DNA from 2 places in the Pseudoalteromonas sp. J2K-J031 genome. Region 2 is predicted to be linked to the other one. Evidence: riboswitches for the same ligand, from Rfam matches in the RefSeq annotation. Region 2 holds a riboswitch; the other holds the start of a gene.
What was found. A riboswitch is a leader RNA that binds a small molecule or an ion and turns the genes downstream of it on or off. The one in region 2 is predicted to bind lysine.
Positions count from the first base shown of each region.

Region 1 (15,206 bases), 1.2 Mb from region 2:
GTTTTGCTTAATTTGGCCTATGGTGCGCTCATCATCACCCGATAATAGCTCTCCTAATACACACTGTTTTACTAATTCAATTTCAGGATTTGAAACCGGTTCACTTTCGGATGCTTGAGGAAAAAACGAAATCAACGCAACCAAGCTGATCAAATAACGCATAGTTTGCCTATAAATTAGCTTATTAAGTACTCAGTATATCTTGGCTCTCCCTCATCGGGGAAATAATTAAGGTTATTTTTTGTTACCATATGAAAGAAAAAGGCGGCTTTGCAGCCGCCCGAGCTTGTCCAATTTGGACTCTCACGCAATGGGTTAATTGCTTGAAAAAGATGGCGGCAAAACTGCCGCTATCTGAATATGCCACGGGAATACATGGCGACTCTCACGCAATTAGAGTTCGGTTTAAAGATGGTTTACTCTATAGCTCACTGTAATTAGTAAAAAATTTATATAGCTCTGTGCCTTGGTTAACGCTGGCTGATGCAAAGTGCAAAATAGCAATTGCGTCTTTATCAAATGTCAGTTGCTGCAAAGGCGTTTCACTTAAGTAGCGCTCCATGCGCAAAATATTGGCGATTGGAGTGCCTGCTTTAATGTGTCCACCTAACGGTGCTAGGTATTCAACCATGCCGCCAAGTGGCGAATAATAGGCAATATAATCATCTAGATGACAGCTATAACGGGTCATTTTTGCGGGTTGATGATGTGAATTGTGAAACGCTTCTTTATGGGTTAAGTAACTTAAAATACTTTGCGCATCATATTTAGCGGCGGTTAAATCTATTTTTTCTTGTGAGCCAAGCTCCACCGTAAAGGCATCGACAGCGATATCAAATGATACACCTTGTGCTTTGAGTGCATTACTCAAATCCCACCACGGACAAAAACTGGCTTCATCCAATGCGCCACCAAAGCCATTATCAATTAATAATACATGCTCAATATTAAAAAAGCGGGCGCTGTTTTTGGCATAGGTTGGGCAATATAAGTGCTTACTTGAAATGGGGCCGGTATGTAAATCCAAAACAATATCAGCCTGATGAGCAAGGCGTTGCAGGTTATATGCAATGCGTTGACCAGTAGTGAGCTGATAAGCCGGTCCATTGAGCTTTTTGTCAATATAAGTAATTAATTGCTCGCGAAACGCATCTTTAATGGTGTTTGCATCACTTGTTAAGTGGTTGCGCACAAACTCAGGAACGATGGCGGTGGCATCTAAATACATGCGATTCCAATTCGTGCCCGTAATTGGATCGAAGCGACCTAGGGTAAATTCCCCTGATTTTTGATTACAACCAATCGGATTTGCATAAGGGACAAGTGTGAAATCTGCTTTTAAGTTAAGCTGTTTTAATTGCTCAAGTAGCTGATAAATAACCGCGTTACCTTGCACCTCTGCACCATGCATATTGGCTTGAAGATACACATGTGGACCTGTGCCATCACCTTTTAAGCGATAAACCGGAATGGTTAACGGTAAACCATTTGCAATTTCACCAACTAAAATGTTTTCTTGGCTGATTGAATTCATTACTTTATCTCAAATAATAATCAGCAGTTTCGCTACCGCGGACACAGCGAACTTGGTTGTTTTCTATTACGTACTCAGCCGCTAATTCATGACATAAAAAATAAGGCATGCTTTCGGTAAAGCCGTATGCACCTACTTGGCTAAAAACGACATGGTCATTTTCGTTGAGATCGGCGGGCAGCTGATGTGTGCCTAAACTATCGAGAGCCGTACAAAGCGGGCCATGAATTAAAAACTCACGAACTGGCGCATCAGATTGGCGTAGTAACTGGGCTGGAAACGCCTGATTAGTCACCGCAGGGCGTAAAATGTGATTAATTCCGCCAGCGGTAATTAGCTGGTGATACCCAAAGTTTTCTTTTTGTTCCACTACAGGATTTACATAATGGCCGCATTCACCTACAGCATAACGGCCTAGTTCCATCCAAAGTTCATTCACGCCTGATTCGAACTTAATATTGCTTAACGCATCAAGCAACAGAGGCCAATTGAGCGCATCTTGCTCAGTGGTGTAAGGAATACCTAAGCCGCCACCTAAATCTAAAATCTCTAGTGCAAAACCGAGTTGTTCGGCGAGCGTTTGTAATGGTGCAATCATTTGTGACCACAGTTGGGCTAGCTTGTCAGTGCTGAGCATATTGCCCCACTGAAAAATATGCAGACCAACAAAATTAAGGTGTGTGTAGTCGGCAATATTTAAATGTCGCCATTGCTGCGTACCTAAACCAAAAGGCGTTAGGCTATTGCCCCCTAATGGGTTTTTTTCACCTTCAGGCCAGCGAAGTTGCACGCGTAGCAAAATACGCAATTGCACTTGATGGCTTTGCGCCGCTTGGTTTAACCACGCCACTTGATTAAGGCTTTCGGCAACAAAGGTACGCACGCCAGCCTCTAAAAAGTGGTTAATTTGTTTCTTACTTTTGGCAGGGCCAGTATTGAGCACACGTTCAGCGGTAATTCCTTGTTTTAATACTTGATTTAGCTCGCCTGCGCTTGCTACGTCAAAATTAAAACCGACTTTATCTAAAGTTTGAATCACGCTCGACAAAGGATTGGCCTTGACTGCGTACCATAACTTCACCACATTTTGTGCGGTTAAGGGAGTTAAGTGCGCAGCAAGCTGATCTAAATCATAGATAAAAAAAGGATGGTCTTGCGTTTGCACCAGTGCATTAATGTGACCGCGAACTGATGTGCTCAAAAAGCTCATTAACGTAATACCTCTTCTAGTGCTAATGAAGCGTTTGATTGTGCATCACGGTATTTCACAATTAAGGCACATGACATACTTAAACCTTGGCTACGACCCCATGCACTTGATGCAGGGCGTGAACCTGGCACTACAATGGCGTATTCTGGGATTGGTTCGCCGCGCTCAAGTTGGCGCTCGTTAACACAGTCGTACACAGGAATAGTGGCCGATAAACGTACGCCTGGCGCAAGTACTGCGCCTTTTTTAACGACTACGCCTTCAACAATCACACACCCTGCGCCAATAAATGCATCGTCTTCAATCACGACTGGGCTCGCGCCAACAGGCTCAAGTACACCGCCTAGTTGAACGGCTGCACTTAAATGCACATTTTTACCCACTTGTGCACATGAACCCACTAAAACATGGCTATCAACCATAGTGCCAGAATCAACATAAGCACCAATATTGATATAAGAAGGAGGCATAATAATCGTGCCTTTAGACACATAAGCGCCAGGGCGTACACTGCTACCACCGGGTACCATACGCACGCCATCTTCAGCTGAAAAACCACGTACAGCTAAGTTGTGTTTATCAACAAAACCACCTGGGAATTCAATGTTGGTGCCATTTTTAAAGACGTCTAAAATGCCTTTTTTAACTTCAACATTTGCATGCCATTGACCGTTTTCATCTTGAGTTGCTGCGCGCACAGTGCCCGCTTCCAATTGTTGAATAAGTTCTGACCAGTTCATAAAATGCCTGTTTAATTAAAAGATAAAATTGTGTGATTAGCAGCTTCAAGCGCTGCATGATTATTGAGTTCTAAATGTGTTAACGGTGGGCGTAAATCTGGCAGCTGAATGCGTCCTTGTTTGTGCATTAACACTTTAACAGGGATTGGATTTGCTACTTCAAATAAACTATTGATAGCACTTGACCATTGGCCAAATAAATTAGGGTACGTACCCGCAAGTGAGCGACGAACAAACTCAGCCGTTTGAGTAGGCCATGCATTAGCAGCAACAGAGACCAACCCTTTAGCACCCGCTTGAGCAAAGTAAGGCATTAGCGCATCATCACCGCTGTAAATCGCCAATTGTGGTGCCGCTACGCGAAATGCTTCGAATTTGGCAATGTCGCCGCTGGCTTCTTTCATCGCCCATAAGGTGCTGTGATGACTTAAATTTTTAAGTACTTGTGGTGCGATTGCAACCGCGCTGCGACCTGGTACGTTATAAAGCATGCAAGGGTGTTTTGAATGGCTTAGCAAGGTATCAAACCACTGCGTTTGGCCTTGTACGCCCGGCTTGGCGTAAAGTGGTGATCCTAGTAAATAAGCATGAATAGGTAAATCATTACAAAATTCAAGCCATTGCACTTGTTGTTTTAAGTTAAAACCACCCACAGCGACCATTAATGGAACTTGAGGTGCTAATTGGCAAACAAAAGTAACAATGTCTTTTTGTTCGGCTTCGGTTAGAGCTAAGCCTTCGCCGGTACTGCCAAGTAATAAAATGCCATTATTAGCCGACACTTGTTCAGCAACTAACTGTGCCAAAGCGTCAAAATCAACTGTGTCTTGTGGTGTAAACGGCGTAATTAAAGCCGTCCATAACGGATATTCAGATAAATCGAATTGTTGGATCATCTCTACCGAACTCATATCATGTCGGTAGGAAAGTGGAGAATAATCCAAAGCACTACCGAACATATAAAATTCGAAGAGCGAATGGACTTAACAAAAATAAAGCAAATAGCCTTATTTTCCTAAGACCAGAAGCTCTCCACCAAAATTGCAACAGCTTAAGCTGTTATTGGTGACAGTCGCTGGGATTCAACCCAGACGCCCGAAATAACATTGAAACAAACAATGCGCATTCTCGGCGTTAACTCCCCTCATAAACGGTCATTGGAGTTTGTTCTCCTCTCGTTTATTACCTGATTAACGCACCTCTTCTAGCCCTAAAACTAATCGCTACAGAGCGTAGCAACTAATCATTGAATAGGGTTCACGGCAGGGATTGAAACATTTTAGCCATCTATATGTCAATGATGAATTACGATCTTTTCTTTTCGTCGAGATTGGTTTTTCGATATTTTGAGGTAAAAAAGGCGGCGCTAAAACGGGGTTTGTCAGGTGTGGAAGTGGTTTGTTTTAAATGAAAAATGCTGCACTTTGGCAGCATTTTAATTGCTTAAATAGCCATTTTAGCGGCGGATCCGGATGTCGCCCACGCCGACTTCTATGTTTAAATTATGTTGACCTGCACCGCGGTATTCAGTTTCTGAGCTTACTAACTGTCGTTGTTCTTTTACTTCGTTAATTAACCCGCTAACACGGGTATCACCGACACCAGAGCTCAGTTGAATGCGCTTAAAGTCATCGAGAGTGGTATCAATCCGAATTGAACCAACACCGACTTCAATGTCGGCAGAGTTGGCAAAGTTATTGATTTCAATGCTGCCAACGCCAAGTTGAACATCCAGTGCAGCAGTGCGTGGTAAGTGGATAGTCCAATCTTGTTGTAGGTCGTCTTTGTTCACTTCGAGGCTAATTTCATTATCGGTGATTTTTTTATCTAAAGTAATGCTTGATAAATCGACATTGGATGAAAACCAACCATTCTTTTTAGGTTTGAGTTCTATTTCAATCTTGAGCTGATCACTGTCACTTGCCTCAATTTCTAAACTTCCAACGGGAAAATTGATGCTCAAGCTTTGTTGGTTGGTCATTGTTAATGTTTCTGTAATTCTTTTTTCGCTATCGGCACTAGCCTGTTGGCTAAACAATGCGGTAATAAGGGTAAGTGAGCTAATTAATTTTTTCATAGTAAGGACCCATGTCTGTGATGATGTTATCAGTAAGTCGCAAGCCATGATTAAAAAGGTTTAAAAATAATTAAATTTATTTTTTGTATATTGAATTCAATTTAACTGGTAACATAAAATTAATCAATTGGATAATTTCTGTTATATTGTTTGAATCATTCATTATCTTCAGGCGTTACGAATAAAAAATCCAAATAAAGGTTTTAAAGTATTTTTATTGGCAATATTTTGCCTGCTAACTGTTTTTATTTGCATTGTTTTTGTTGTTGACTTGTTAGGGTTAAAAGGTTACTAATAAAAAAGAAATTAACGCAGACCAACTATCTGCCTTTTTACACTAATTAATGGTTAACAATTACATGCTCACAAATACACTTTCTCTAGTCCTAATTATTATTAACGTGGTGATTATTATCACCGCGGGGGCGAGCTAGTGTCTAAGTAAAATTGCTTAATCACGAACCCCCCGAGCTGAAAAGTCCGGGGGGTTTTTTGTTTCTAGGTGTTTGAAAAAATTGTAAAACTAAGGGTTGAATTGAAAATGACAGGCGCGCAATTACTAATAGAATTACTTGCTAAACATGGCGTAAACGAGGTGTTTGGCTATCCAGGTGGTGCCATTATGCCAATTTATGACGCTTTGTATGGCGCGCCGATTAAGCATTATTTAACTCGTCATGAGCAAGGTGCTGGTTTTGCTGCTGTAGGTTTTGCCAGAAGCACAGGGAAGTTAGGGGTGTGTTTTGCAACTTCAGGCCCCGGTGCAACCAACTTAATCACGTCGCTTGCTGATGCCATGATGGACTCAGTGCCGTTACTTGCCATTACTGGACAAGTTCCGACAGCAGCAATTGGCTCTGACGCCTTTCAAGAAATCGACGTATTAGGCATGTCATTGTCTTGCACTAAACATAGTTATTTGGTTGAGCGTCCTGAAGATTTAGCTGAGATTTTACAAGAAGCAATGCACGTTGCGCAGTCAGGGCGCCCAGGCCCTGTACTTGTTGATATTCCAAAAGATATTCAATTGGCGCAAGTGCCATTTCATCCTTGGCTTGCTGCTGATGATTACAAACCACAGGTTTCGCATAACGAAGTGCTAAAAGCCAATCAGTTGCTTGCGCATGCTAAGCGTCCGGTCGCGTATGTTGGCGGCGGCGTACAAGCAGCAGATGCGCAGCAACATTTAATGGCGTTTTTAAATTCAACCCAAATGCCAGCTGTTTCGACGTTAAAAGCTTTGGGGTCAGTTTTACCTGAATATGAGTATGATTTAGGTATGCTCGGGATGCATGGTGGTCAAGCTGCCAATTTAGCCGTCCAAGAATGTGATTTATTAGTATGTATCGGTGCGCGTTTTGACGACCGAGTAACCGGTAATTTAGCTAAATTTGCCGCCAAAGCAAAAGTGATTCATTTAGATATCGATGCGGCCGAAGTGGGCAAACGTAAACCCGTTGCGGCGTCGTTAGTGGCTGACTTAAAAGATTCTTTACCGCAGTTGAGTGCGCCAGTCACAGCGGCTGCTTGGTTAGATCATTGTTCTGCCATGAAGCAGCAATATGCATGGCGCTATGATTACCCAGGCGATAAAGTCTATGCTCCTTATTTACTTAACCAGCTTAGCCAATTAATGCCACAAAATGGCGTGGTATGTTGTGATGTTGGCCAGCACCAAATGTGGGTGGCGCAGCACATGAGATTTCGCCATCCAAGCAATCATTTAAGCAGTGGTGGTGCAGGCACAATGGGCTTTGGTTTACCCGCTGCTATTGGTGCACAAGTTGCTCGGCCGAATGATTTTGTTATCACGGTATCAGGTGATGGCTCAATCATGATGAATATCCAAGAACTTGCCACCATTCGTCGCAATAACTTACCCGTTAAGATTTTAATTTTAGATAACCAACGCCTCGGTATGGTGCGTCAGTGGCAACAATTGTTTTTTGATGGTCGTTATAGTGAAACAGACTTATCGGATAATCCTGATTTTGTTGCTCTTGCTGCGGTATTTGGCATTCCAGGGCAAACCATTACTCATGCCAATGAAGTGGATGCTGCGCTTGAAAAGCTCGTATCAGCAACCGGGCCTTATATTTTACATGCTTGCATTGATGATAAAGAAAATGTCTGGCCGCTGGTGCCGCCAGGTGCAAGTAACGAACAAATGATGACTGAGGTGCAAGCATGAAACACTATTTACAAGTTGAATTAAAAAACCAAAGCGTAGCAGTTGAGCGTTTTTTACGTGTTACCCGCCATCGTGGTTTTTCACTGACTCACATGCAGTTAGAAGCAAAAGATGAAAAATATTTAGTGAATTTTACCGTCGATAGCGATCGGCCTATTCATTTATTAACCCAACAACTCAATAAGTTGATTGAAGTTAATTTTGTAGAGCAGCAATTAAAACAGCAAGCGAGCTAACCGCTTTTTAAACATTTTTATCGGTAATACCGGCATTAAAAATAGGAAATTACTATGTCACAGCAGTCAGAATTTATTTGGTTCAACGGAAAGATGGTTCCATATGCGCAAGCAACTACCCACGTGCTTAGCCATGCCATTCATTATGGTAGCTCGGTATTTGAAGGTGTGCGTGCCTATGACACGCCCAATGGCCCAGCAATTTTTCGTCTGACTGATCATATCAAGCGTATGTTCGATTCAGCAAAAATTTATCGGATGGAAATTCCTTATACGTTAGAAGAGCTGGTTCAAGCCTGTAAAGACACTGTGGCACAAAATGGTTTTAAAGACGCATATTTACGTCCCTTTGCTTATTTAGGTCATGTTGGTTTAGGGCTAAATCCTAAATCTCATGTTGCTGAGGTCTCGGTTGCAGCGATGCAATGGGGCGCTTATTTAGGTGAAGACAGCCTTGCTGAGGGCGTTGATGTTTGTATTTCGTCTTGGAATCGTTTAGCGCCTAATACCATGCCAACAGCAGCAAAAGCAGGTGGCAATTATTTATCATCGCAGCTTATTTCAGGTGAAGCCAAACGCAATGGGTATGTTGAAGGCATTGCACTTGATACCAATGGCATGTTGAGCGAGGGCGCAGGCGAAAACCTATTTGTAATTAAAAAGGGTGTGCTTTATACGCCACCAACTACAGCGTGTATTTTACCGGGTTTAACCCGAGACACCATCATGACGTTGGCCAAAGAGTTTGGTTACGAAGTGCGTGAAGAGGCGATTGCGCGTGAAGCATTATATTTAGCCGATGAGTTTTTTATGACTGGCACTGCTGCTGAAATTGTACCGGTGCGCAGTGTCGATCGCATTACAGTTGGGTCTGGCAAGCGCGGCCCAATCACGGAACACTTACAAAAAGCCTATTTTGATTTGGTTAAAGGTCAAAGCGCCGATCCACATGGCTGGCTTGAATACGTAAACGCATAAATACATAAAGATTTTAAATTTTTGGGAATGAGGACTAGGGGGTGTTTCCCCCTAAAATACAGAGGTAACTATGGCTAAATTAAGAAGTGCAGAAACAACTGAAGGTCGAAAACGCGCAGGTGCTCGTGCACTTTGGCGTGCAACAGGAATGACAGATCAGGATTTTGGTAAACCGATTATTGCGGTTGTTAACTCGTTCACTCAATTTGTGCCAGGGCATGTTCATCTCAACCAACTTAGCGAACTAATGGCGCAAACCATCACACAAGCGGGTGGCGTACCAAAAGAATTTAATACCATTGCAATAGATGATGGGATCGCCATGGGTCATGGCGGCATGCTGTATTCGTTGCCGTCACGCGATTTAATCGCTGATTCGGTTGAATACATGGTCAACGGTCACTGCGCCGATGCCATGATCTGTATTTCAAACTGCGACAAAATTACCCCAGGCATGATGCTTGCGGCGCTGCGTTTAAATATCCCGGTTATTTTTGTCTCTGGTGGCCCAATGGAAGCGGGTAAAACGCGCCTTGCAGGCATAGATATCAAACTTGATTTAGTGGATGCCATGGTAAAAGGCGCTGATTCGAACGTGAGTGATGCCGATTCTGAACAAGTTGAGCGCTCAGCATGCCCAACCTGTGGTTCATGTTCAGGCATGTTTACCGCCAATTCAATGAACTGTTTATTAGAAGCCATTGGTTTAGCGCTGCCGGGTAACGGCACTACGCTTGCTACTCATAAAGATCGTAAACAACTGTATGTTGAAGCGGGTGCGCGCATTGTTGATTTATGCCGCGAATATTATCAAAAAGATAACCAAGCAGTATTACCGCGCGCCATTGCTAATCGCACTGCATTTATGAATGCAATGGTGGTTGATATCGCAATGGGTGGCTCATCAAATACCGTGCTGCATTTATTAGCTGCAGCGCAAGAGGCGGGTGTTGATTTTGATATGTCTCATATCGACGCGCTTTCTCGCAAAACACCCTTTTTATGTAAAGTTGCCCCAGCGACCCCTGATTACCACATTGAAGATGTGCACCGTGCTGGTGGCATGATGGCGATTATTCGTGAGCTTGGTAAAGCGGGTTTGGTTGATTTATCGGTGGATCATGTTGCCGGTATGACCATGGCAGAATTAGTTAAAAAATGGGACGCGACCGATCCTGCAAATGAAGCCGCACAAAAATTCTTCCGCGCAGGCCCTGCAGGTATTCGTACCACTAAAGCCATGAGCCAAGAGTGCCGTTGGCCGCAAGGGGATAATGACCGTGAGCATGGTTGTATTCGCAGTGTTGAACATGCCTTTAGACAAGACGGCGGCCTTGCGGTGTTGTACGGTAATTTGGCGCAAGATGGCTGTATTGTAAAAAGTGCGGGTGTGGTCGATGACATGCTGCATTTTGAAGGGCGCGCTGTGGTTTATGAATCACAAGATGACTCGGTTGAAGGCATTTTAAACGATGAAGTAAAAGCGGGTGATGTGGTCGTCATTCGTTATGAGGGGCCAAAAGGCGGCCCAGGCATGCAAGAAATGTTGTATCCAACGAGCTATCTGAAATCTAAAGGCTTAGCTGAAAAATGTGCGTTGATCACCGATGGCCGTTTTTCAGGGGGCACATCAGGTTTATCGATTGGCCATGTTTCTCCAGAAGCAGCAAGTGGTGGTGCCATCGCTTATGTTGAAAATGGCGATAAGATCATTATCGATATTGCGACACGCCAAATTAAACTCGACCTAACCGATGACGAGCTTGAAGCGCGCAAACAAAAGCAGCTTGCTCGTGGTAAAGAAGCCTATAAACCGGTTGATCGTGTGCGTTATGTCTCATCAGCTTTAAAAGCATACGCCTTATTGGCAACCAGTGCCGATAAAGGCGCGGTGCGTGATTTAGCTAAACTAGAGGAGTTAAGCTGATATGGTTTCAAAAGAGCTTGAATATTTCAGAGCAATTATCCAAGCCAATATGGAGCCATTGGCGAAAATAACGCAAGTGAGCCCGATGCCGAGTTTAGAAAAAAAACTCGGCAATAAAATTTGGCTAAAACGAGAAGATCAGCAACCTGTCTATTCGTTTAAATTACGCGGTGCGTTTCATAAACTTAAACAACTGCCTGCAAAATCAAAAGTGGTGACTGCATCTGCAGGTAATCATGCCCAAGGGGTTGCACTAAGCGCGAGCTTTTTAGGCCATACCGCCAAAATTGTGATGCCAGTAACAACACCTGAAATTAAAGTGAATGCGGTACGTGATTTGGGCGGTGAAGTGATTTTGCATGGTCATCATTTTGATGCGGCCAATAGCTTTGCTTTAAATCTTGCAGAACAAGAAGGGGCGGTATTTGTGCCACCCTTTGATGACCCAGATGTCATTGTTGGCCAAGGGACGATTGCACGCGAATTAATGCAGCAATTACCACAACTTGATGCCGTATTTGTACCTGTCGGTGGCGGTGGTTTGCTGGCTGGGATGTCGGTGTATATCAAATCATTACGGCCCGATATTAAAGTAATCGGGGTTGAGTCTGAAGAAAGTGCCTGTTTAAAAGCGGCGCTTGAAGTAGGCCATCCGATTGAATTGGACCGTGTCGGCAGTTTTGCCGATGGTGTGGCGGTTAAAATTATTGGTAAAGAAACCTTTCGTTTAGCACAGCAATTTTGCGATGAAGTGGTCACGGTAAGCAGTGATGAGATTTGTGCTGCGATGCAGGATGTCTTTGTTTCAACCCGTGCTGTGGCAGAACCATCAGGTGCTCTGGCCTTAGCAGGTCTAAAAAAATGGTGCATTGAAAACAAAGCCAAAGGGCTTAAGTTATCGGCGGTTTTGTCGGGAGCAAATTTAAACTTTGACCGCTTACGTTATGTAGCCGAGCGAACAGCGCTTGGCGAAAAAAATGAAGCGCTTTTTGCTGTGACCATAGGCGAAGAAAAAGGCAGTTTTCGCCGCTTTTGTAAAGCGTTAGGTGGGCGTGCAATTACTGAGTTTAACTATCGTTATGCCAATTCAGTTAAAGCGCAGATATTTGTGGGTGTTGGTTTGCGCCGGGCACAAGAAGAGCTCGATGAGTTAAAAGCTGAACTCACACGCTCAGATTATGATTTTACTGACTTATCAGATAACGAATTAGCTAAGTTGCATATTCGCTATATGGTCGGTGGTCAGCCCGGTCAAATGATTAAAGAGCGGTTGTTTCGTTTTGAATTTCCAGAGTACCCAGGTGCGCTAGAGCGCTTCTTAGATACTTTAGGCGCAAATTGGAATATCACCTTGTTTCATTATCGTAATCATGGCGCTGCAACAGGTAATGTACTAGCTGCATTTGAGATCCCTGATAATGACAATCAAGCATTTCAAGAGCACTTAAGTCGTCTTGCATATGGTTATCAAGAAGAAACTAATAACCCATGTTACCAGCGATTTTTAGCAGGACCAACAGAGAAACTTGCTGAGGTGAGTTAGTTAAGGTTCTGTTATCATAAATGTTTTAAACGCTAATTATTGATTAGCGTTTTTTTTTGCTTCGTTTAAGTCTATAGTTAATTCCACTTTTATGGATGCGTGTTGACAAGGAATGTATGCGAAATTGGCTTCTTACAACGTTGGTATTTTTTACTTGTGTTTCTCGTGCTGAATATAATGTTGTATTGCAGTTGAAATGGCAGCATCAATTTCAATTTGCTGGTTATTACATGGCGCTTGAAAATGGTTATTACCGCGATAAAGGCATTAATGTCACGATTATTCCTGCAGCCCCTAATGATGTTGATACTGTGCCAAAAGTGCTTTCAGGTCAGGCCGATTTTGGTATCGCCAATTCAGGGTTATTACTTCACCGTTTAGCGGGTGAACAACTGGTCGCGATGGCAGCGATTTTTCAAAGTTCGCCCTATTGCTGGTTGGTTAAAGGGGATTCACCCATTCGCACAGTGGCTGATTTTAAAGGCAAACGAGTTGGGTTTTTTAACCGCGAAGAAAGTGCAGAGTTATTTAGCATGCTAGCGCAAAATGGCATTAGTGAAAGCGATTTAATTCCAGAAATTCAAAATGTTACATTGCAACACTGGATAGATGGAGATGTCGATGTATTGCCTGTTTATGTGACTAATGAGCCATTTAGTTTGCGGCAAAAAAATATCGATTATCGATTACTATGCCCCAAGCGATATGGGCTTAATGTGTATTCTGATGTGTTATTTACTCGTCAAGATTTGGTCGACCAACACCCGCAGTTGGTGCTCGACTTTTATTTAGCGAGTCTTAAAGGCTGGAAATATGCAATTAATCATCCCCAAGAGGCCATTGATGTCATTAAATCACAATATCAAAGTCAAAAATCAAGATCTCACTTAGCCTTTGAGGCGCAAAAATTACTCGAATTTATCCATCTTGAGCAGGTGAGTCTTGGACAGATGTCGAATTCACGTTGGCGAGTTATAGCCAGTATGCATGGCGTTGATAAAAAAATAGTGAATGAATATTTAACAGGCTTCATCTATAAAACGCAAAAATTAACCCCGTTTAGTATCTCTTGGATGTATGTTGCAGCCGTGGCTATTATTTTAATTTCTTTGCCGAGTTATTACCGTTTGTTGTTCCGATCCAAAGATTCAAAATTAAAAACCACACTGAGTTAACCGACGTTTATAGCCATGTAATAGACATGGTTCAGGCTTTTTCATCGATGGATAGACAATACCGACATTAAACTAAAAAGTTGCTATGATGGCGTGCTGTTTATCTGAGTGGTTTATTTAATGATTTATGAAAGCCAATTTTTAGCTCTAGACCGTATTTTGTTTGAATGTCAGCATTATTGGCAAATAGTGGCTTTTGACTACTCTAAACTTCCTTGGCCTAATTTGAATGATGCGCTGCTACAATTGAGTGAGTCAGAGTTGGTTGAATTAGAAAATCATCCCGATCAATTAATCTGTTTTTTACAGCCATTTATTGCGCAATTAAGCCAGTTAAATGAATTAACGCAATTACCTATAAAACCTGCCGCTGATCTTACATGGCCTTTTTGGTTAGAAAATGGCATTAAAGGGCGAAAGCTTGAGCAATTGAAACGTTTTGTTGGTGTTGTTGCTGAGCGTACTTTACCTGTACTGGAATGGTGCGCAGGCAAGGGCCATTTAGGACGCATGTTCGCTTTTTCGGGAGCGCCTCAAGTGCATAGCGTTGAATTGCAGGCAAACTTGTGCGAGCAAGGTGAGCAATTAGCGAAAAAATACCAGCTTAATATTTCGTTTAGTCAGGCGGATGTATTAGCTCCCGCAGCTCGCCAGTTAGTAAAACCTAATCAGCATGCTATTGCCCTACATGCCTGTGGTGCGCTGCACCAGCAATTAATGCAGCATGTCGTCACACAAAAAACTCAAAAGGTGACGCTTTCGCCTTGTTGCTACCATTTAATTGCTGAAGATACTTATCAAACCATGAGCCGGTTTGGGGCGCAGTCGCTTCTGAGTTTGACACGACACGACTTAAAGCTGGCTTTACAAGAAACCGTAACAGCTGCTAATCGGATCACTGTTCTACGGCAAACTGAGGTAGAGTGGCGCCTCGCATTTGATGCCCTGCAGCGAGATCTTTTTGGTACGGATTGTTATTTACCTGTACCTTCAGCGCAAAAAGCACTTTTTACGGGTGAATTTTCTGACTTTTGCCAGTGGGCTGCAGATAAAAAAAACTTAGAGCTCCCCAGTAATGTGGATTACCAGGCCTATTTAAGCTTGGGTCAGCAGCGCAAAAAAATAGTCGATAGAATAGAGTTAGTTCGTCATGCATTTCGTCGAGCAATCGAGGTTTGGCTGATATTAGATCGCGCTTTATTTCTGCAAGAAAATAGTTATCGAGTTGATATATCTGAGTTTTGCAATAAAGAAGTTACACCAAGAAATATCTTAATACATGCACAGAGAATAAAAAATTAAAAGGTGGGTATGAATAAATTAGCAAACTTATTTGAAAATAATCGCCATTGGGCTTGTAAAATGACCAATAGAGACGCAAATTTTTTCAAAATATTATCTATGCAGCAAAATCCGCAATATTTATGGATAGGTTGTTCAGACTCTCGAGTCCCTGCTAATGAAATTGTTGGCTTATTACCGGGTGAATTATTTGTGCATCGCAATGTAGCGAATGTGGTTGTCCATACTGACCACAATTGTTTGTCGGTGATGCAATATGCCGTTGATGTGCTTAAAGTAAAACACATCATGGT
Region 1 is NZ_CM200279.1:3,487,740-3,502,945, reverse strand. It holds gene AC3KZC_RS15995 (phospholipase A) at 1-162, opposite strand, end outside; gene AC3KZC_RS15990 (succinylglutamate desuccinylase/aspartoacylase family protein) at 422-1,534, opposite strand; gene AC3KZC_RS15985 (PLP-dependent decarboxylase) at 1,539-2,744, opposite strand; gene AC3KZC_RS15980 (2,3,4,5-tetrahydropyridine-2,6-dicarboxylate N-succinyltransferase) at 2,744-3,484, opposite strand; gene dapA (4-hydroxy-tetrahydrodipicolinate synthase) at 3,496-4,380, opposite strand; lysine riboswitch at 4,502-4,696, opposite strand; gene AC3KZC_RS15970 (toast rack family protein) at 4,941-5,561, opposite strand; gene ilvG (acetolactate synthase 2 catalytic subunit) at 6,103-7,752, shown strand; gene ilvM (acetolactate synthase 2 small subunit) at 7,749-7,988, shown strand; gene AC3KZC_RS15955 (branched-chain amino acid transaminase) at 8,043-8,966, shown strand; gene ilvD (dihydroxy-acid dehydratase) at 9,037-10,893, shown strand; gene ilvA (threonine ammonia-lyase, biosynthetic) at 10,895-12,436, shown strand; gene AC3KZC_RS15940 (ABC transporter substrate-binding protein) at 12,553-13,611, shown strand; gene AC3KZC_RS15935 (methyltransferase) at 13,732-14,913, shown strand; gene can (carbonate dehydratase) at 14,923-15,206, shown strand, end outside.
Region 1: another riboswitch for lysine. It lies ahead of dapA (4-hydroxy-tetrahydrodipicolinate synthase); the one in region 2 lies ahead of lysC (lysine-sensitive aspartokinase 3).

Region 2 (15,206 bases):
ACTGCATCGGATAACTGCACCAAAAACTCGCCAAAAGCGTGATCGTCAGTGATTGCAACATCACCTTGACTTCCCGTTGCCAAACTAAATAAATCTGGGTTTAAAATTCGTGATATTTCTTCTACTTCTTTGAGAGACAACTCTTCACGCATTCGAGTATAAAGATTGTATTCGAGGTTTTTTAGTTGCAGTTTTAGGCTTTTTAGCTGTTTTTCGGTTTCTTTTATCCGAAAATCAAGGGTATGCAAACTTTGCCCTTGAGCACTGGTAATGGAATGCGACAGTTGCTCGTATTGGAGCTTAAGCTGTTGCAAATTGGTTTTCAACGTCGGTAAACCCACCAGTTCAAACTCGTGATGTAAGCCATTAAATTGGATAAACCATTGCTCAATTTGGCTATTTCGGCGCTCAATATCACGCAGTTGCTGTACATACAGAGTTTGTTTTTGTTCAAAATCGTGTTTTTCAGCTTCGATATCGGCCAAGCTTTGCTCAAGCTCTTCAAGTTGCGCATCTTGATAGTGTTCAAAATCAATTAATGCTTGGTCTATTTTGGGCGCATGTGCTGCCAGCTTGCCCTTTAAGACGCTTTGATTTTCAAGCATGGCTTCAAGCGCAGCGATGGGCTCTTGCATTGCTTCGAGTGCTTTGAGCTCTTTGCGCGAGCGATTTACTTTATCAAATGCGCGGCGCCAGACTTCATAAAAGTCGACTTTAGAATTTGACATGTGGCGCTCAAACACGCGTAGCATAAAGCGTTTTACATCCGGTGCACCAAGTTTATGCAAGTTTAAGATTTTTCTGAAAATTTCTTTGTAAATGGCAGAGTCTTGCACATTGTTTAAGGGGATCATTTTTAAGCTTATCTGCGAATCAAAGGCACTGGCGCCACCAGTAAGTAGGGCATTAAGCTCTTGTGCTTTGAGCTCAAAAGGTGTGAAGTTTAAGCTTTTTAGGTGGTTAAATAATTTAGTATATTTAACGATGGTTTTGCCTTGAGTGTAATCTTCAATATTGAGTTTGCCGTTGTAGCAAAAAAATTGATGGGCAAATCCTGCAATTTTACCAAGCCCAGCTACGCCAATCACCACAGGGCCATGAGGGAGCTCGGCTTCGAGTAAAATATACGATTGATCAGAGCTAAAATAAAATTTACGGGTTTCTTCTAAGTCGTGACCATCCCATTCGGTGAGGCGTAAATCATTGATTAGTGGAAACTGCAGCGCATTAATTACCGAGCTTTTACCAGTATTATTTGGCGCGCAAATTGAGCTGCTTTTATCAAGCGGGATCACACATTTGGCATATCCGGCGGTATTGAGTAAGGCAAGTTTTGTTAGGCCGTATAAATGTTGCATTAGTTGTCCTCCTGCACATCAAGTTCGTTGATTTGCATTAATGCATCGAGATAACGATATATCGGACTTTGAATTACAAAACCTTGCTCAACTTCTTTGGCTAAACCAAAGCGGCTCATGCGCATAAATACATCTTTGCGTAAATCTGAGCCTGAAAAAATTTCGAGCTGATCGTATAAGTGTTTATTATGCTGCACTAAGGTTTGCATCAGTTCTAAATCACAGACTTGTTCAAAGAGGGCGCGCAGTGGGTCTTTACCTAAGTTGGCAAAGTATTCGACCAAGACATAGGTAGTGAGCGCGAAGGCACGGGAAATTTTGCCCATGTTGGGGGTGCTATCTTCAATTTCGAGGTAATAAAAACCTCGGCCATCTTTAATTAAATTGTGACCAAGTGACTGAAAAAGTTCGGTATATTGCTCATGGCAATGGTCAAGTTGTTGCCAAAGTTGCACATCTTGTTCACTAATGTGATAACCACTGACCAGTTTTTTATTAATGTGCTGTAATTCGGTGAGTTCAGCTAAATTTATGTGTGTCATATTAATTCGATTTTAAAGACGTCGTTTTTAACGATGCGTGATAAGGGTGTAATTTAAATTGGCAATCAGCTAATGCGATAACGCTTGGTTGTGCGCTGTGTGTGACCGTTAAATCAGGATCATTGGCCATTTTTTGATATAAAAATAGGAGTTCGTCGGCCTCTAGTTCTGGATATTGGTTATCAAGCCAGCCCAAAATGCCCGTATTTTTGTTACCAAGCTCTGCAGTAAAACGGGCTTTAACGCTAAAAAAGTCAGGAATGTTAGGATTGATGAATGCAGGTACGTGGCTTTGATCGGGTAATTGGTATTCTTCTTGTTCAAACTCGGCAATGTGTGCCATGTACGCCACCATTTGATGCGCGGTACCCAGTGAGAATTTTTGCTGATCCGATGCAATGTGTGGTTGATGGGCACTAAGTACTGCATCGACACCATTTTTACGAATTGACCCTAGCACCTTGGCAGCTTGGCGGGTGAGTAGTGTGTTGCGACGTAACTCTTCACGCAGTGGCATCAGCATATCCGCGCTTTTACGCAAGCTTTCTCGCCCGGTTAGGTGCATGTCTAAAATACGAGTACGTAACTGCTCTAACATTCGTTTTTCGCTAAAAAGTTTGCCGGTAATTTGAATTTGGTCGAGTAGCGTGCTGATCTGCTGCTCAATCTCGCTAAAACACGCTTTAAATTCACCGCCAATATCTACCATTTCAAGCATGGGCTCGATGTATAAATCAAAGGCTTCAATCACGGCTTGATAACGTTTTTCGAGCGAGCGCTGTGAGTGATCGGCTTTGGCTTGTTCAACGATATTTAAAATGGCATTTTCGTTGTGGTAAAACAGTTTTACGATTTTTCGTACCCGTTCATCCATAATGCGGCAATTACGGCGCAATTCATCAAAATCATTGTCTTGACCCGCTTGTGCTAAACGATGGCCAAGACGCGCTAAATCTTTGATAAGGACATGCACTTCTTCTGCAATGCCAAGGCTCTCTTCTTGTAATAAATATTGAGCAAACTCTGCAACAGCACGATTGAGCTCGAGCTGAGATGATTTTGCCAGCGGAATTAAAATATCGTGATTAAGGAGACGGTTTGCTTCTTTAAAAATTTTATCACCCGGCCAAGTGGGGTACTTGGTTTTTAAAATCGTTTGCACATCATGAATATTAAAGTCAGCCATATTAAAACGCCGGATCAACGTCTCTATCAAAGGCCAATGGTCTGACAAAATAGTTAATATTTTCTTAGGTGGGATCATACCTATCCACTACGTTGTTTAATAATTATTCTGCTTAGAAAGTACTACTAAGATAGTAGGTACAGTGCGGTAGTTTTATGACATTTTAAGTGCTAGACTACGCGCCGCTTGATTGTAACGCAAATATTTTACTTTTCTAACAAAGGTTGTTAACGAAAAATGGTTACTGGTATTATTCTATCGCTAATCGCACTTGCGTTTGTGCTGATCGTTATAGAGGATATTATTCACGTAAACAAGGCCAAAACCACGCTTTTTTTTGGTACTTTATGTTGGATAATCGCCTTTATCTTCCCTATTCACGGTGAAAGCCCTGAAACTATTCAACATCAATTAGATCATAACATTCTCGAGATAGCGACTTTGTGGTTATTTTTGATGGCTGCCATGACCTTTGTTGCCTATTTGAACTCAAAAGGATTTATTCAAAACTTAGTTCACCGCATTATGCCAAAAGAAATCAGTGAACGTCGCTTGATGTTTTTGGTTGGTGGCTTTGCGTTCTTGTTTTCATCGATTTCCGATAATGTGACTGCGACCTTAATATCGCTTGCGGTTGTCATGTCTCTTAAACTCGATAGTAAAAAGCTGATTAAATACACGACCTTGATTATATTTGCTGTGAACTCAGGCGGTGTATCGCTCATCACTGGTGATGTAACCACTTTGATGATTTTCTTGGCTGATAAAGTCACGATAGGCCATTTATTGCTGTTGGTTGCGCCTGCAATGTTTAGCGTACTGGCACTTGCTGTGATGTTGTCGGTTGGGATGAATGGCAAAGTGTATTTTGAACCAGATACCTCACGTCGAATTGAAAAAACAGATATCACCATTGCGGTTATTTTCCTTTCAACCATTTTTGGTACTTTGGCACTGAGCGTTTTATATTCAGTTCCGCCATTACTGACGTTTTTATTTGGATTGAGCTTTATGTTTTTAGTGGCGCAATTTTTAATGCGCAAAAAAGACGTAAACAAAAAAATCATCGATTATATTCGTGAAATTGAATACGACACCTTGTTGTTCTTCGTTGGGGTGTTATTGCTTGTTGGTGCGATGAAAGAAGTCGGGGTGCTGACTCAATTTACGCATTTATACGAGATTTTAGCGCCAGAATACGCAAACTATTTTATGGGGCTATTATCAGCCACGGTCGATAACGTACCGTTAACGGCGGCGTTATTAAAAGCAGACATTGCAATGGATGCGCGCCAATGGCTAACCTTTACTTACGCAACCGGTGTGGGTGGCTCAATGCTTATTATTGGCTCGGCTGCCGGTATTATTGCGATGAGTAAAGTCAAAGAGTTAACGTTTGTTAGTTATTTACGTTTAAGCCTTTATTTACTTACGGCTTACACCATTGGTTATGTTGGTTCGTATTTCGCTGGATTATTAATTACTGTAAATTAATGATTGACAGCTAGACGTCTAAACGTTAGATTTAAAACCCCGCTAATCAGTGGGGTTTTTTATTGCTTGGGTTTAGTTTTGAGCAATAAACAGAAGAGGTGCGAAGGCCAGGTAGAGCATTTGAGGGCGCGGTGTCCGATGACGATGTTTTGAGGGGGACCTTCGCCGAGGGAAAATAACCACCGTCCAGTTATTTTCTCGGTTTAAGAGGCTGAATCCTCTGAACTGTCACCTATTTTGGTGGAGAGCTTCTGGCAGTGGATTACCGTTTTCATTTCAAAGTACCCTTGCCTTGCAGTTCTCCTTGTGTATTTTTATCAACGTATAATGTTGATAAATAAGGAGACCCAATGAGTTCATCTTTTATTGTTGCCAAGTTTGGTGGCACGAGTTTAGCCGATTTTGACGCCATGTATCGTTGTGCGCAGATCATTCACGATGATAATAATGTTCGTGTTGTTGCTGTGAGCGCAAGTGCGGGTGTGACTAACCATTTAGTTGCGTTAAGCCAAAAAAACATCAGTGCTTCAGAGCGACAAAACAATATCGATGGTGTGTTAGCGATTCAAAATAATATTTTAGCCAAACTTAACCTCGATGCCGATTTAGCCACTTTATTTAGCCAAACCTTGGCTGATTTTGAGCAATGCGCTGCGTTAACAAGTACCAGCGAGCAACATAACGATGAATTACTGAGCTTTGGTGAGCGTTTATCATCGTGTTTATTTACCCAAGTATTACGTGACGTAGGTATTAAAGCCGAGCGTTTTGATGTGCGTAACGTCCTTAAAACAGATGCGCATTTTGGTAAAGCAACACCGAATGTGGCGGCAACCCGTGCAGCGGCCCTTGAGCATTTAGTGCCATTATTAAACGATGCTGTGATTGTGACCCAAGGGTTTATTGGGTCAGATCAACATGGTCGCACTACGACGCTTGGCCGTGGTGGTTCCGATTACAGCGCTGCGCTTCTTGCTGAAGCGGTTGATGCGTGCAGTGTGCATATTTGGACTGATGTAGTAGGGATTTTTAGTACTGACCCACGTTTATGCCAAAAAGCCAAACCAATTCCAAAACTGAGTTTTGATGAAGCCGCTGAAATGGCTACGTTTGGTGCTAAAGTGCTGCATCCAGCTACTATTTTACCCGCAAGCCGTGCAGGGATCAGCGTATTTGTTGGCTCAAGCCGCGCCCCTGAACAAGGTGGGACGTGGATTGAAAAAGAAAAGTCGCAGCACCCAGGAATTCGTGCGGTCACTCAGCGTAAAAACCAAATTTTATTGACTTTAAAAAGCCCAGAAATGCTGCTGGCCAGTGGCTTTTTAGCGCGCGTATTTACTATTTTATCTGAATACAATATTTCGGTTGATTTAGTTACAACATCAGAGATCAGCGTAGCATTAACCCTTGATAACGCGCCAAATGCGAGCCGCCCAGAACTTGATCAGGCTTGTCTTGAGCGTTTAAGCGAATTTTGCCATGTAACGGTTGAAAATAACCTGACATTAGTGGCACTGGTTGGCTCTGAGATTCAACTACGTCAACATGAAATAAACCTAATGCAAGTTTTGGCTGATTTTAATATCCGCATGATCTGCCACGGTGCCAGCAAACATAACCTCTGCTTTTTAGTTGAGCAAAGCGAATCAGATGCGGTGGTACAGTCAATTCATCGCCGTTTGCTTGAAGGGTGTTAATCACGCTCATCAATTAAAATAGCGAACTTATTGAAGCGACCCCCAATAGTTGGACATCCAATGATTGGGGGGTTTTTATAGCATTAAGAGTTTGCTTTTGTTAATACGTATTTGTTTTTATTTGACTTAATTGTTGAGCGTTATCAGTGTAAGTTTGTCTGTTTGCTCGGTCGTTAAAAGCGTTAAATCAAAGTCATTGATGCTGGCGCTAAAGCGTTTAAGTGTGTGATATTCAATTAGTTCAAATACATTAGGGCTTAATAACTGTGCAATAGGGCGCTTAAGGGTTTTTGCGAGCGCTTCTTTGAGTGTCCAAATGCGATAAAAATACTCGGCTTGTTGTTTTGGGCTAAGTCGGCCTGCTTGTTCAATCAATGCCACTTCACCAACATGATAAAAATGGCGCGCAAGTTTATCAAACGCGCGTAGTTTAGTCGTCTTTTCAAGATCAATACCAAACGAAAATACATGCTGTTGTTGCATGCACAGTGCCACAGCCACCATTTCATGGCTATGTGAGAGGCTGAGTTTTATCGGTAAAAGCTGATTATGGTGGTAGAGCTCGAGCTCTTTTTTTGTATCGTTAAAGCGAGTTTCAAACGTAGTGCAGTGATCGTTGTAATGAGCGCTAAGGAGTTGCTTGATAATTTGGCGGCTTTTTAAATATTCACGCTTGGCTTTGGGCTGTTTACGCTTGGTTAAAATGGCGATTTCTGCTTGGCAAAGAAAGTGTTCAGGTACTATCTGCTCTAAATTGAGTTCACTGGCATTGGCGATAAAAACAGTGAGTTCGCCCTCATTTAATTGCGGTTCTGCAAGGTTAGTAAAAGTTGCGGTATGAATGGTTAAGTTGTTGGAAAAAAAATCAATTGGCATAAAAATTCGGCAACTAAGTTCAATTGGTTATGAATTATACCTAAGTAAGTGATCCTAGTAACTGTTTTAGCTATATGAAGCACGTTTGATATGGTTTAATACAAAAAAATGATAAGAGATAGACGCAATGGCACAGATTCGTGATGGTTTTCAGAGTCGTTTAGGTTTTGTATTAGCAGCGGCAGGTGCTGCTGTTGGTTTAGGTAATATTTGGGGTTTTCCAACACAAGCTGCAAACCACGGTGGTGGGGCATTTTTGCTGGTATATTTTATCGTAATTTTTTTACTTGCCTTACCTGCTTTATATACTGAATTATATTTGGGCCACAGCGCACAAGCTAATCCTGTGGTGGCGCTGCGAAATGCGTGTAGCGAACAAAGCAAAAAAATGGGGGCTGCAGCGGGATATATTGGCTTAAGTGGCGCAATTGTAATGCTGAGCTTCTATTCAATTGTCGCAGGATGGATGATTGCATACAGTCTTGAACCCGTTGCTCGTTTTTTTGGTGCAACGGCAGTGGCCGATTTTTTAAATAGCGATACCACGCTACGTAATTTTATTTTCACGCCAATTATTTTGATTTTAACCGCGGGTATTATTTTACAAGGGGTGAAGTCAGGCATTGAAACTTGGTCTCGTCGTTTAATGCCGATGTTGTTGTTATTACTTATAGGGTTAATTGGTTATATCGCAACACTTGATGGTGCAATAGCGGGTTTTAAAGCCTATTTAGTGCCTGATTTTTCTAAAATAATGGACCCTGATTTAATTATTGCTGCGATGGGACAAGCGTTTTTCTCTTTGTCGCTCGGTGTGGGTTGTATGATGATTTACGGCTCGTATTTAAAGCCGCAAGAAAATTTACCTAAGCTTGCTTTTTCGGTGGCATTACTTGATACCAGCGTGGCGTTTTTAGCCGGTTTACTGATCATTCCTGCTATTTTTGTGGCGCAGCAACATGGCGTTGAGGTGTTTCAAGATGGTAAATTGATTGGAGAAGGCCGCCTGATTTTTGCCGTACTCCCTGAGTTATTTGCCACTATGGGTCAAATTGGATTATTGGTTGCGCTGTGCTTTTTTGTCTTGATGTCGATAGCTTCGCTTACGTCTACGATTTCATCAACCGAAATTCCGGTTGCCTTTTTAGTTGAAAGTCATGGCTTTGACCGTACAAAAGCGACGTGGTTAGTGACTTTAGTGGTGTTTGCTTGTTCAAGTATCATTATTATTAATTTCGATTGGTTATTTGGTTTAGTGATTATGCTGTTTACGCAATACCAGTTACCATTAATGGGATTATTTTATTTCATTACAGTGGGTTGGTTGTGGCGCCGAGGCAATAAACTATTACAAGTAACCAGAGGGCCGCATTACTGGTTTGCACAATATGTCCGGTTTATTTGTCCAATCTTAATGACAGCAGTGTTTTTAAATGTAGCATTTTCATAACAAATAAATGATGTTAAAAAGCCGAACGATACATTACCCGTTCGGCTTTTTATTGGCTAGTGTATTAAAATGATCGCTTAAACAACGGCATTATTTAAAGTGCGTTGCTCGCCAAATTGCTCAATATTAAAAAATGTCACTGCAGCAATTTCATCAAGGGCTTCTTGGGTGAAAAATCCTTGATGACCCGTGATCAAGACGTTTGGAAACGTTAATAAACGCTGAAACTCATCATCTTGAATAATTTCGCTGCTCATATCCCTAAAAAAGAGTTCAGACTCTTGCTCATACACATCGAGCCCTAAATAGCCCAAAGTTCTGTTTTTAAGTGCGGTAATGGTTGCTTTGGTATCGATGAGAGCACCTCGGCTGGTATTGATCAGCATCACCCCCGGTTTCATTTGGTTGTATGCCTCGTCGTTAATGAGGTGATGGGTTGCGGGCAATAAAGGGCAGTGGAGTGAAATAATATCGGATTGCGCCAATAAAGTGGCCATCGGGACGTAGTTTAAATTAGTGGCACTTTGGCTTGGATCATGGGCTAAAATACGACAGCCAAAGCCCGTTAGAATATTGCATAAGGCTAAGCCAATTTTTCCGGTACCGATCACACCAACGGTTTTTTGATGCAAGTTAAATCCTAATAAGCCATTAAGGTCGAAATTGCCTTCTTTGACCCGATTATATGCTTTATGAGTTTTTCGACTTAACGTGAGCATTAAAGCTATGCAATGTTCAGCCACGGCTTCTGGGCTGTAAGCTGGTACACGGGTAATGTGCAGGCCTAATTTTTTAGCGCTGATCAAGTCGACATTGTTAAAGCCTGCACAACGTAAAGTAATAAGCTTAATATTGAATGCATGTAAACTTTCTAAGACGGTAGCCGATAAATCATCGTTTACAAACGCGCAGACCACATCACACCCTTGTGCTAGTTTGGCACTTAATAGCGTTAAACGTTCGCTAAAAAACAACAGCTCATGGCCAGCCTGATTATGTTTGGTAAAAAAAGTTTGCTCGTATTTTTGTGCACTAAAAAATGCGATTTTCATGTTATAAAATACTCTCTATGACTGAACTAATAGCCTCGGGTTTGGTGCGGGGCGCATAGCGCGCAACAACTTGGCCGGTGCGATTAATCAAAAATTTAGTGAAATTCCATTTTATTGCCCGAGCTTGTAATAATCCTCTTGAATTTGTTTTCAAAAAGTTAAACAGCGGCAATGCATCGGGTCCATTGACAGCTACTTTAGCAAAAATAGGGAAGCTGACGCCAAATTGTAGCTCACAAAAGTGTTTTATTTCATCGTTTTCGGCAGGTTCTTTATTTTCAAATTGATTACAGGGAAAAGCTAAAATCGTGAAGTCTTGATCTTTATATTTTTGATAAAGCTGCTCTAAAGCAAAATACTGAGGTGTAAGTTCACATTTACTGGCGGTGTTGACAATTAAAAGTGGTTTTCCTTTAAATTGAGCTAAATCATAGTCTTCACCGTTGGTTAGTGGGGCAGTAAAATCAAAAATTGATGCCATCATGGCTCCTTTAAAGTGCTAGGAGAAGCCGAGTGTTCTCCCTATAATCGAGTTAATTTTCACAGTCTAACAAGCAAATAGGACAAAATTATGTCAATCAAAGTCGCTTTTATTGGTTTAGGTGTGATGGGGTTTCCCATGGCAAGGCATTTAAAAAAAGCCGGTTACGACGTTACCGTATTTAATCGTACAACCGCTAAAGCAGAAGTTTGGGCCAATGAATTTGGGGGGCATTTTGCGCTCACACCAGCACTCGCTGCGGTTGATGCTGATATGGTTTTTGTGTGTGTTGGTAATGATGATGATTTACGTGCGGTAACGCTTGGCAATGACGGAGTGCTAGCGTCCATGAAATCAGGGTCTATTCTTGTTGACCACACCACAACCTCTGCCGATGTCGCAAAAGAAGTTGCGATGGCGGCAAATAAGCAAGGTGTTGAATTTTTAGATGCGCCTGTTTCAGGTGGTCAGGCGGGGGCTGAAAATGGCGTGCTCACGATAATGGTGGGTGGTGATGAGGCTGTGTTTAATCGTGTACAGCCGATTATGGCCAGTTACGCACGCTTTAGTCAGCTACTAGGCCCTGTTGGGTCGGGGCAATTGTGTAAAATGGTGAATCAGATTTGCATTGCTGGAGTGGTACAAGGTTTAGCTGAAGGGCTTCATTTTGCGCGCAATGCAGGGCTTGATGGCGAAAAAGTGATTGAGACGATTGCCAAAGGTGCCGCAGGGTCATGGCAAATGGAAAACCGATATAAAACAATGTGGGCGGGTGAGTATAACTTTGGTTTTGCAGTGGATTGGATGCGAAAAGATTTAGGTATTGCACTGGAAGAAGCCCGTAAAAATGGCTCAACCCTTGCCCTGACAGCATTGGTTGATGGATATTATGCACAAGTGCAAGCGATGGGCGGCAATCGCTTTGATACATCGAGTTTATTTGCTCGTTTAGAAAAAGACAGAACACAGTAAATGGGTTGATGCGTATATTTTGAAGCGTTAAAAAGGTGCGTAAAAACGCACCTTTTATTTAGCAAAATAACCGAGCGGATTAAACTAGGCCGCGAGGTAAGCGGCATTCATGTGATGCTTGTGCTAAATTGACTATCCAGAACTCTTCGGCAGTGTAACCGGTATCGTTGGTTTTAATCACTGTGAAAGGTGTTTTCTGTGTCATATCACCTGCTACACAAGAAGGTGCGGCGCCGGTTGATGGCGTTAAATCATCAATTTGCGCATTAAGGTCTGCCAAACGTACGTTTTTATTACCATCAACGCTGTACCAGCCGTTTTTAGCGGTGATCTCTGGTAATGTACCATTGGCTGCAACGTATGCTGCTTCAAATGCTGCTAATACAGCTGTTTTATCAAGAGTGGTCATCGTATATCCTATTTTATCGATACGAAGATTAGTTTGAAGCGAATAGTTATACCGATTTTTGCACTAACTTTCAAATTTTTGCCGTTTTTTCTTTATTTTCGCTGCTTTTAAACTGACAATTGCACTTAGTTTTTTATTAATTAAAAGAGTCAATTATGCTACGCAAAGACTTACTTCACATTTTAGATGCCTTATTAAAACCTCATTTGGTGCGAGATTTTTGCCCAAATGGTTTGCAGGTTGAAGGTAAAAATGAGATTAAAAAAATTGTTACTGGGGTGACGGCCAGTCAAGCATTAATTGATGCTGCAATTGAAGCTCAAGCCGATGCCATTATTGTGCACCATGGCTATTTTTGGAAAAATGAAGCTTACCCAATTGTCGGGATGAAAAAGCGCAGAATAGCGGCATTGTTGGCTCATGATATTAACTTATTTGCTTACCATTTGCCGCTTGATGTTCACCCCGAATTGGGTAATAACGCTCAGCTGGCTAAATTACTCGATTTAGAATTTGAGCAAGGTTTAGAGCTAGGAACTGCGCCAAGTGTGGCGGTTCGTGGTCGTTTACGTACACCAATGTTAGGGCAAGATTTTGCCGATAAAATCAGTGTGACGCTCAATCGCCCAGTGCTTAGCAATTTAGTCAGGCAAACTCCAATTGAAACCATTGCTTGGTGTACGGGAGGTGGTCAAGGCTATATTGATTTAGCCGCAGAACAAGGGGTTGATGCGTATTTAACGGGTGAAGCATCTGAGCAAACCATTCATAGCTCACAAGAACAAAACATTGATTTTTTTGCCGCAGGCCACCATGCCACTGAGCGCTATGGCATTAAAGCGCTTGGGGATTATTTGGCTGCACATTATGAGTTCTCGGTTGAATTTATCGATATTGATAATCCGGTATAGGGTGTTTGAACACAGCTTAAAATAAAAAATGGGTAAATAAAGCCCATTTTTTATTGACTGATTTCAAGCCAAATACTGCCAATCCACTCATGTTGATGTTCTGTGAGTGCCATTAAGGCTTCAGGGGTTGGTACAAACTGGCGCCACATCGGATTCATCGGCATTTCTTGCCAATCGGTAGGGGCCGCAATAACTTCAACACCTTGTTGATTAAACAATTCAACCGCTCTTTGCATATGGGCTATCGAAGTAACGAGAGCAACTTGGTTATCAACTAACTTAGGTGCTAGGAGTAAGGCTTCTTCTGCGGTATCACGGGCTTTGGGATTGAGTAAAATTCGTTGCGGATCAAAGCCAATGGCAATGGTGGCTTGGCGCATAATTTCACTATTACTGACGCCCTTAAAACCACCACCAGAGACAACCAGTTTGGCGTTAGGATAAAGTTTTGCCAATCTTAAGCCTTCATAAAGCCTAGCTAAAGAGCAATGGCCTAGTTGTGAATTGGCTGGACGGCTTTTGTTGGGCATAATTTTACAACCAAGTACCACAACATAATGAATGGTTGGATGTTTTTGTGAGTTAAATGCACCAAAGTTGCTTTCAGTTTTACCAATGATGAGGCTGCTGATAAAAGGCGTGCTGAGCAACGTCAGTAACACTAAAGAGGAAATCATTAGTAACAAGCCACTACTGCGTTTTTGCCTAATTAATTGTATTAGGCCAACAAAAACCAGCATTAACATCAAAGGTAATGGCATTAAGACACTGCCAATGAGTTTTTTTAATTCAAAAAAATCCATCTAAACAATCTTTTAAAGCTGAAATTAATAATGGCTATCTTACGGGGTTATCATGACTAAACCTACAAAAAAGTCGCGTGCCTATCATGACAATCGAGTCTGGTCGCGTGGACTTAGATAAACTGCGCCACGCCCAGAGGTCATTAGCGGCGGTTTTGCTTGCAAGTATTTAAAAAATGGCGATAAACAGGGTTATCTTTCATGTTCTTTTTCATTGCTAAATACATTGGACGATTGAGACCCAGTGCACCAAGTGGAATTGATTTAATTAAGCCTTGGCTTTCGTAAGGAGTCACGAGCCAATCGGGTAAAGCTGCTACGCCCATGCCTGCGCTCACTAATTGAAAAATCAATAAGCCTTGATCAACCGTTTTTAAATTACCATCGTAACGGGCATTTTGAATAAAATGCTTAAAAATATCCTGACGCTCTTTTGGGATAGGATATGAAATAATAGTTTCATCTTTTAAATCGAGTGCGGTGACGTAGGCTTTTTTAGCCAACTCATGATCAGGTGAAACAATCAATTTGAGCTTAAAATCGAAAAGGTGGGCGTATTCGAGAATATCTGGTTCTCGAATATCCGACGTTAAGACTAAATCTAATTCATCATTCACTAAATCAGGAATGGCATCATAGCTAAAGCCGCGCTCGTAATCGATTTTAATGTCGGGCCAAAAATTATTGAATTCTTTTATTGTAGGCAAAAGCCAATGAAAACAAGCGTGGCATTCAACACTCAAGCGTAATTGAGAAATAGGCTGGTTTAGACTTTCTTTTAAGCGGCATTTGGTGGCTTCAACTTTAGGTAAAATGTCGTATGCCAGTTCAAGTAATAACATACCTTGTGGGGTAAAACGCACAGGGTGGGTTTTTCTTTCGAATAATTGACAATCGAGTTTGTTCTCTAAATCTTTGATTTGATGTGATAAAGCAGATTGAGTCAAAAAGAGCTCTCGCGCTGTATTGACCAGTGAGCCGGTCTCTTTAAGGGTGGCAATGGTTTTTAGGTGCTTTATATCTATCATCTTTAATAATTCTCATGTTCGATGTGAGAGAACGTACTGGAAATCAATCATAACCATAAACTTTAGATGTTTCAACTTCCAGATGGCTATATTTAATGGTTGCTTATCCTCTTTAGGTTAATAATGAACCAACAAGACAGCGTTGTCATTCTTTTATTTCACTCTTGTAAAATGACTTTTATAAAAAACGATAATTTAGATGAATTTACTTCACTTATTGGGTAGGTAATGTTTTTTAATTTTAAACGTTAGATGGTGAAAGGCCCATTGCCGAGGTAGTTTTTTAGAACGTTAAAAAAATTCATCATGAAGTCGAAAATGTTTCGGTTTTACACACAAGGATTTAAATGTATTGTTTAGCCATCTAAACGTCCTCAATCAAGGTGAAATAAAAGTATGGCAATAATACATAACCTCGGGTTTCCAAGAGTTGGAAAGCGTCGAGAATTAAAACATGCTGTTGAAGCATATTGGGCAGGTGACATTTCACGCTCGGATCTGTTTGCAACAGGCAAAGCTATTCGTGCTCAAAACTGGGCATTACAAGCAACAGCAGGTGTTGAGGTGTTGCCTGTGGGCGATTTTGCATGGTACGACCATGTGCTAGCAACGTCATTAATGGTGGGCGCTATTCCTAAACGTCATCAGCATGGTAATGATGTAGTTGATATTGATACTCTTTTTAGAATTGCTCGGGGCCGAGCGCCAACCGGTTGTGCTTGTGCGGCCAGTGATATGACGAAGTGGTTTAATACCAATTATCATTACATTGTACCTGAGTTACATGCAGAGCAAGAGTTTGCTTTAACTTATACCGAGTTATTTGAACACGTTTTAGAAGCGCAGGCGCTGGGGTATGATGTGAAGCCGGTATTAATTGGTCCTGTCACCTATTTATATTTAGCCAAAGAAGTGGGGGGGTCATTTAACAAGTTAGCACTGCTTGA
Region 2 is NZ_CM200279.1:2,275,811-2,291,016, reverse strand. It holds gene AC3KZC_RS10375 (Mks condensin complex protein MksF) at 1-1,358, opposite strand, end outside; gene AC3KZC_RS10370 (condensin complex protein MksE) at 1,358-1,900, opposite strand; gene AC3KZC_RS10365 (MksB family condensin complex protein) at 1,902-3,164, opposite strand; gene nhaD (sodium:proton antiporter NhaD) at 3,324-4,580, shown strand; lysine riboswitch at 4,666-4,839, shown strand; gene lysC (lysine-sensitive aspartokinase 3) at 4,931-6,277, shown strand; gene AC3KZC_RS10350 (4'-phosphopantetheinyl transferase family protein) at 6,404-7,153, opposite strand; gene AC3KZC_RS10345 (sodium-dependent transporter) at 7,281-8,603, shown strand; gene AC3KZC_RS10340 (2-hydroxyacid dehydrogenase) at 8,681-9,655, opposite strand; gene AC3KZC_RS10335 (glutathione peroxidase) at 9,657-10,136, opposite strand; gene AC3KZC_RS10330 (NAD(P)-dependent oxidoreductase) at 10,227-11,108, shown strand; gene AC3KZC_RS10325 (hypothetical protein) at 11,188-11,517, opposite strand; gene AC3KZC_RS10320 (Nif3-like dinuclear metal center hexameric protein) at 11,673-12,428, shown strand; gene AC3KZC_RS10315 (YdcF family protein) at 12,479-13,231, opposite strand; gene AC3KZC_RS10310 (LysR family transcriptional regulator) at 13,375-14,259, opposite strand; gene metE (5-methyltetrahydropteroyltriglutamate--homocysteine S-methyltransferase) at 14,656-15,206, shown strand, end outside.